Regions from separate parts of the Bifidobacterium sp. ESL0798 genome, predicted to be linked through region 1. Evidence: riboswitches for the same ligand, from Rfam matches in the RefSeq annotation. Region 1 holds a riboswitch; the other holds the start of a gene.
What was found. A riboswitch is a leader RNA that binds a small molecule or an ion and turns the genes downstream of it on or off. The one in region 1 is predicted to bind thiamine pyrophosphate.

Region 1 (3,378 bases):
TTTGTCCTTGCTGAAAGGATTCCATGTCATTCTCTTGAGATTACGGGCAAGCCTCGACTCGCGAATCGAGGCAAAGGGCGGGGAATAGAGGAATATTCAACGGTTTTCTCGCGTTTTCCCGGGGCTGTGTGATGATCGAGATAACGGACAAATCTGACAAGGAGCATCACATGGCTGTACTGGACAAGGAAGAACTGCGCTCTCGGGTTGATGACGATTTCGAGCGTGTCGTCGATCTGCTGAGCAGGAAGGTCGCGCTGAAATCCGTTTCGGCGCAGGGCATCACCGGCGAGCACATGCGTCGTTCGGCGCAATTCGTGGCCGACGAGCTCAGGGAACGTGGGGTGGACGCCGAAGTGGTGCAGTCAAAGAACCCTGACGGCACTCCGGGAGCGTTCGAGGTGGTCGGTTCCAAGATCGTCGATCCCGAAGCGCCTACAGTGCTGCTCTACGCGCATCACGACGTCCAGCCGGTCCCGGACGCCTCGGCCTGGGATACCGACCCGTTCAAGGCGACCGAAATCGACGGACGTCTTTATGGACGTGGCGCGACCGACGACGGCGGCGGCATCGCCATCCATTCCGGTGCGTTGCACGCATTGGGCGACGATCTGAAGGTCAATGTCAAGGTCTTCATCGAAGGGGAGGAGGAGATGGGCTCGGCGAGTTTCATCCCCTTCATCGAGTCCCACCGCGACGCGTTCGATTCGGATGTCATCATCGTGGCCGACTCCGGCAATTGGAGCGCCGAAATCCCGAGTCTCACCACGAGCCTTCGAGGCAACACCGATCTGGATGTCACCGTGCGTGCCCTGGAGCATCCGGTGCATTCCGGACAGTTCGGCGGCCCGGTCCTTGATACGAATACCTTGTCGGCCATGCTCATTGCCTCGATGTATGCCGAGGACGGATCGCTGAACATTCCCGGACTCACTGGCGGCGACCCCGTTGGAGGACTCCAGCGCGACCTCGACGAGGCCGGCTTCCGAGCCGATTCCTCGGTGGTCTCCTCCTATCGCCTCGCCGGCTCCGGTTCGTTGGCCTCGAGACTGTGGACCAAGCCCAGCATCTCGGTCATCGGATTCGATGCGCACCCGGTCGAGGGCTCGTTCAACGTCATCGCCAACGAGACCCGTTTCCGTCTTTCCATCCGCACTGCGCCAAACCAGCGTCCCGAGGATGCGGCCAAGGCCGTCACCGACTTCCTGACCGGACATGCCCCGTTCGGTGCCGAGGTTACGGTTTCCACGCTTGATACCGGTATGGGCTGGAGCATGGATCCCCACGCCGAGGCCACCCAGGATGCGCTGGAATCGATGCGCGAGGCGTTCGGCGTCGAGCCGATCAACAAGGGCGAAGGCGGCTCGATTCCGTTCATCCCCGAACTGCAGCGCATCTTCCCCGACGCCCAGGTCCTGGTCACCGGCCCCGAAGACCCCAAAGGCAACGCCCACAGCCCCAACGAATCCATCGACCTGACGAGCCTTAAAAACAACGTCCTCACCGAGGCCCTGATTCTGGACAAACTCGCGAAGTAATTATTCGCTGGTGAGCCACCTCCCGCAACCCCTGTCAGTCAGATTCCTTGTACAGAGTGTGGGGCGGGGATATGCGATGTTCGGGCGTAAGACACGGCCGAGCGGCCAAGGAGCGTCCCGAACATTGTATATCCCCGCCCCACACGGCATTAGGTTGGAGATTGACAGGGGATGGCTCTAGGATGGCGAATTGACACGGGGGCTGGCCATTCGAGGCCGGCTGAGATGAGGATTTCCTCGACCGAATGAACGTGAGTCCGGACAATGCCGGCGCACGGACGTCTCTCTTTCCCGTGCCTTGGTATGCGCGCCGATAAACGGTGTGCACCACAGAAAGGCACAAATCATGACATCATCAAATCAGACGACCATTATCTCCAAACCGAATCTCAAATGGCGTGTTGTCGATATCGCCGTGGCTTCGGTCATCGGCGTGGTCAGCACTTTCGTCTACTGGGCCGCGGCTCTGCTGTATGGTCCCATCGGTTCTCCGCTGGACGCGCTCGTCCCTGGCCTTGGCGGCCTGATGAACGGGCTTTGGCTCTTTGCTGGTCCTCTTGCGGCCGTCATCGTACGCAAGCCGGGGGCCGCGACCTATGCGGAAGTCGTGGCGGGCGTGCTCGAGGCCCTGCTCGGCAATTCCTGGGGCGGAACCGAAACCTTCCTGATCGCGCTGGTGCAGGGGCTTTGCGCCGAGGTGGTGTTCCTCTGCGTGGCCTACAAGGTCTGGAACCTGCTCACGCTCACGCTGTCCGGCGTGGTATCGGCCATCGGCTGCTGGGCCTATACGTTCTTCACCCATCTGCAGGGATTCAACATGACGGGTGCATACGGCATCTGGTATTTGGTCGCCACGGTGATTTCCGGAGCGTTGGTGGCCGGCGTGCTGATGTGGTATCTCTATATCGCCATCGCCAAGACCGGCGCCATCGACAAGTTCGCTTCGGGCCGTCAGGTCCGTGCCGCTTCCAAGTGAGTGGTATCAGATAGAATTCAGGCATCGATGGGGGAACGTATGCAAGGCAGACAAGCGAAGGCAGTCGTTAGCCGAAAAGGCGATGGCTCGCTTCAGCATGCCGTGGACGCCGATAGTGCCATTGATCAAGCTGCTTTGCAAGATAGAAAACACGTTGATGGCAAATCTTTCACCAAGGTGCAGCCGGCTTCAATCAGTTTCAAAAAATGGGGCTACCGCCATGCCTCGCGCCGGCATTTCGCCGTGCGTGGCCTGAACCTTGACATTCACCCCGGCGAACATGTACTCCTGCTGGGAGCCTCCGGTATCGGCAAATCGACGATACTCGAAGCCGCTTCTGGCCTGCTCGGCGGGGATACTCCGGAAACTGCGAACCAAGCCGGCCAAAATGAAACGAGTCAGGTTGTCGCAGTCGAGGATTCCGAAGGAGGCATTACCGAGGGCGGCGTCTTCGTCGATGGCATACCGGCTGCCGCCGCCCATGGACGGGTCGGACTTGTGTTGCAGGATCCAGACGCGCAGACGATTTTCGAACGTTTGGGCGATAACGTCGCCTTTGGTCCGGAAAACATGGGTGTGCCACGGCCTGAAATTTGGAAACGTGTAAAGCAAAGCCTTGCTGCAGTAGGACTTGAAGGATTGCAGTTGCATCGTTCCACCATGCATTTGAGTGGTGGGCAGATGCAGCGTCTTGCGTTGGCCGGTGCGCTGGCCATGCAGCCCGGGGCGTTGCTACTGGACGAGCCGACCGCCAACCTCGATCCGGAAGGGGTTGAGCAGGTTGTCGGCGCAGTATCTGAAGTATTGCATAATACGGAAGCCACCATGCTGCTGGTCGAGCACCGCGCCGGACCTTGGATCGAC
Region 2 (3,378 bases), 420 kb from region 1:
GAGGCGAGAACAAAACTAAGGCGCAACACGCCATTGTCAAGGATCTTTATGATCTTACCGCTGCCGACCTTGCAGGTTTCGACGCGGTGGTGAACGCTTTCGGTGTTTTTGATCCGGCAAAATTCGACGAATACAGCACCTCGCTGAAATATCTGGCCGATATTCTTTCCGGTACCGACACGCGGCTGCTGGTCGTCGGCGGTGCAGGAAGCCTCTACACCAACAAGGAACACACGGCCCAGCTTTCGGATTCGTTCCCCGACACCATCAAAGGCGTGCCGCTGGCAATGGGCAAGGCGCTCGACGCGCTACGCCGCCGCGACGACGTGCACTGGACCTATATCAGCCCTGCCGGCGACTTCCAGGCCGACGGCGAGCGCACCGGACATTACGTACTTGCGGGCGAGGACTACACCACCGACGCGGACGGCAAAAGCGCCATCAGCTACGCCGACTACGCCATCGCCATGGTCGACGAAATCGAAACCGAGCATCCGCATGACCGCGAGCGCATCTCCGTGCGCTGGTAATCACAGGTATATCAACATTCACAAGCCGTCACCTTCAGCCAATTACGGTAATGGAAGGCGACGGCTTTTTATTATCAGGAAGTATCAGAAAGCCTCAGGAAACCTCAATCGGACGCCGCAAAACAGACAAGCCTACAAAACCAGACAACGATAAACCGTCAGTTCAAGGAACACTCAAGATTTCGATGCCGCAATCTTCTTGGCCAACGAGGGGAAGAAAACGACGTTGATCCTCGGGATTCGATAGAGCAGCAGCACCATCACCGCAATCAGAACCGAGCGCGCCGCAAAATGACAAACGGCTCCGCTTGGTAGCCAACGAACGGCTGAAGCCTTTCGACGATGGTGCCCCAAGGCAGGTCATCCTCCTCCAGAAGATGCGCACAGAAAACCGGAAGCGTGTACCTGCCAATCATCGCCAAAGCCTTGTTCAGGTAAGGAATCCAGCGGTCAATGACCGCGGAGACGCCGACGATGCATAACGTGGCGCCTATCGACCCGACAATCGAAAGCAGCGGAGTCTGCCCATAAGAGTTCGTCGCCAAGCCGAATGCGGTGAATTTCCACATCGCCAAGCCCCAGACGAGCGCGCTGGGAAACCAAAGGACGGGCCAGCGGCGGAAAATCCCGACGATATCAAAGCGTTTTGCCAGGCATCCCAAATATACGAAAAGCGTTGCTGTCAAACCCGCTTGCACACTCAACGGCAACCAGACATAACGCGAAGACACATAGCCGCAAGCGAAAAAGACAAGAACCCACAACGGAGTGGCCGGAAGACGGTAAGCGACATGAACCAGCAGATGCGCCCAGAACAACGCCAGAAGAAACCATATGGCACCGATGTAGCGCGACATAGGGAAAAGGGTATTGGTCATATCGGAACCCGAACCGTACAACGCGGCCACCGTCCAACCACCGACGATGCCGGCAACGTCACGATGGGTCAGGAGCGCAACAACCAGGTGAAGAAGCACCACCATGGCTGCCGTGATGACGTAGGTAAGCAGCAATTCCCTTGATTCCTTGCGCCACACGAATCGGCGATCGGGATGCATGAAATACCCGGAAAGCAGGAAGAACAACGGCATATGGAACGAGAAAAAGAAGATGTAGAGCCAGTTCGAGACGGTGCCCATCGGGGAGACCAGAAGAATGCTATGGCCAAGGACAACGCCAATCATGGCAATTCCCTTGGCGATATCAAAATAACGCACTCTTGAACCCATCCCACACTCCCTGTCTCTATCAACAACAAACCCCAGAATATACCGTGGTGATATATCACAGAAACCGGCCATCCCGATGACTGGGAATCCATCTTGTCCAATGAAGGACATAGCGTCTTGAGCTGTAAGTGCAGGGGAACCTGCGAAGCCGCTGCGGCGGTCACGCAAGTTGAGACGGGCACAATGCTCGACCCTTGGAACCTGTTGGTTAATACCATCGTAGGGAGACGCGAATATGGTCAATGACGCATACTCATCAGCAAACAGCAATCTCAGTAATCTCAACGATTTGGCGGCGAACGACCCGTTGCGCGAGCTCATTCGCAAGGCCGCGCAGACGGTGCGCGACACCACGCCACTGGCCCAGTCCTTCACCAACTTCGTGACCATCAATCTGGTCGCCAACGCCCAGCTGGCAGCGGGCGGCACCGCGGCGATGAGCTTCCTGCCTGACGACATCGCGGGCGGAGAAGCGGCAAGCGGGGCCAGCTATATCAACGTGGGCACGTTGCTGCCGTTCTACAAGGACGCGTTGGCCCAGATCACGCAGAAATTCCACGCCGATCGCCATCGCTGGGTGTTGGATCCGGTGGCTGCGGGAATGGGCACCACACGCACCGCCATTTTGAAGTCGTTCAAGGCGGCCCCGCCGACCATCATCCGCGGCAACGCTTCCGAGATCATCAAACTGCGCGAGATGTGGGAGCTGCCGCTGGATGAGGATGCCGTGGATGGCAAAAAAGACGCTTCAAAGCAATCCAGCGGACCGGTGGGTGTGGAATCCGCCGATGACGTCGAGGCGGCCGAGGCCAGCGCCAAGGCACTTGCACGGTTCATCGCCAAGTCCGACGCACAAGGCCAAGGCGCGGTCGCTGTTTCCGGCGAAACCGACCTCGTCACCGACGGCGAGCACACCTATCGTCTGCCCGGCGGCAGCGCGATGATGACCAAGATCACCGGAGCCGGCTGTTCGCTTGGCGGTGTGACCGCAACCTATCTGGCCGTTGCCGATCCTCTGACCGCGGCACTGTCCGCGAGCGCCCTCTACAACCGTGCCAGCGAGACCGGCGAGTCCAATTCGCACGGCCCGGGTTCATTCCAGGTCGCCTTCCTCGACGGCCTGTGGTCGACCACACCCGAGCAAATCGCCGCCTCACCGATTCTCGGCTGAAGCCACCTTCTTTGATTGCCCTACATTCATATGGTCGGGGTAATTAAAAAATCCATACAGTCTATATTTTATTACCTATTACAGAATCGAATAAATTTTGACTACAAATAATTCAGTATTCCCTGCATCCATGCGCAAGAACTTCGACCTGAGTTCCTACCTCGTGCTCGGCCCGGCAGACACCAAATCGCGGCCTGTCCCCGACATCGTGCAACAGGCCTTGGCCGGTGGCATCACCTTCGTCCAGATTCGTGTCAAGCCCGGAGACGCCAGAGACATCACCGAAATCGCGCGGCAGAGCGCCGAAGTCATCGCGCAGGCCGGTGCCTCGCAATCCGTGCCGCTGGTCATCGACGACCGTGTGGATGCCGCCTGGCAGTGCCGGGATATGGGCATCAAAGTCGACGGCGTGCACATCGGACAGGACGATTTGAATCCGACTGAGGCA

Region 2: another riboswitch for thiamine pyrophosphate. It lies ahead of OZX74_RS06910 (hydroxyethylthiazole kinase); the one in region 1 lies ahead of OZX74_RS05230 (ECF transporter S component).

What each region holds. Positions count from the first base shown of each region.
Region 1 covers NZ_CP113914.1:1,221,284-1,224,661, reverse strand. The annotation lists gene OZX74_RS05240 (DUF3043 domain-containing protein) at 1-30, opposite strand, end outside; gene OZX74_RS05235 (dipeptidase) at 171-1,538, shown strand; TPP riboswitch at 1,724-1,835, shown strand; gene OZX74_RS05230 (ECF transporter S component) at 1,885-2,514, shown strand; gene OZX74_RS05225 (ATP-binding cassette domain-containing protein) at 2,554-3,378, shown strand, end outside.
Region 2 covers NZ_CP113914.1:1,639,222-1,642,599, forward strand. The annotation lists gene OZX74_RS06900 (NAD(P)H-binding protein) at 1-530, shown strand, start outside; gene OZX74_RS06905 (acyltransferase family protein) at 800-1,759, opposite strand; TPP riboswitch at 1,882-2,003, shown strand; gene OZX74_RS06910 (hydroxyethylthiazole kinase) at 1,995-2,930, shown strand; gene thiE (thiamine phosphate synthase) at 3,028-3,378, shown strand, end outside.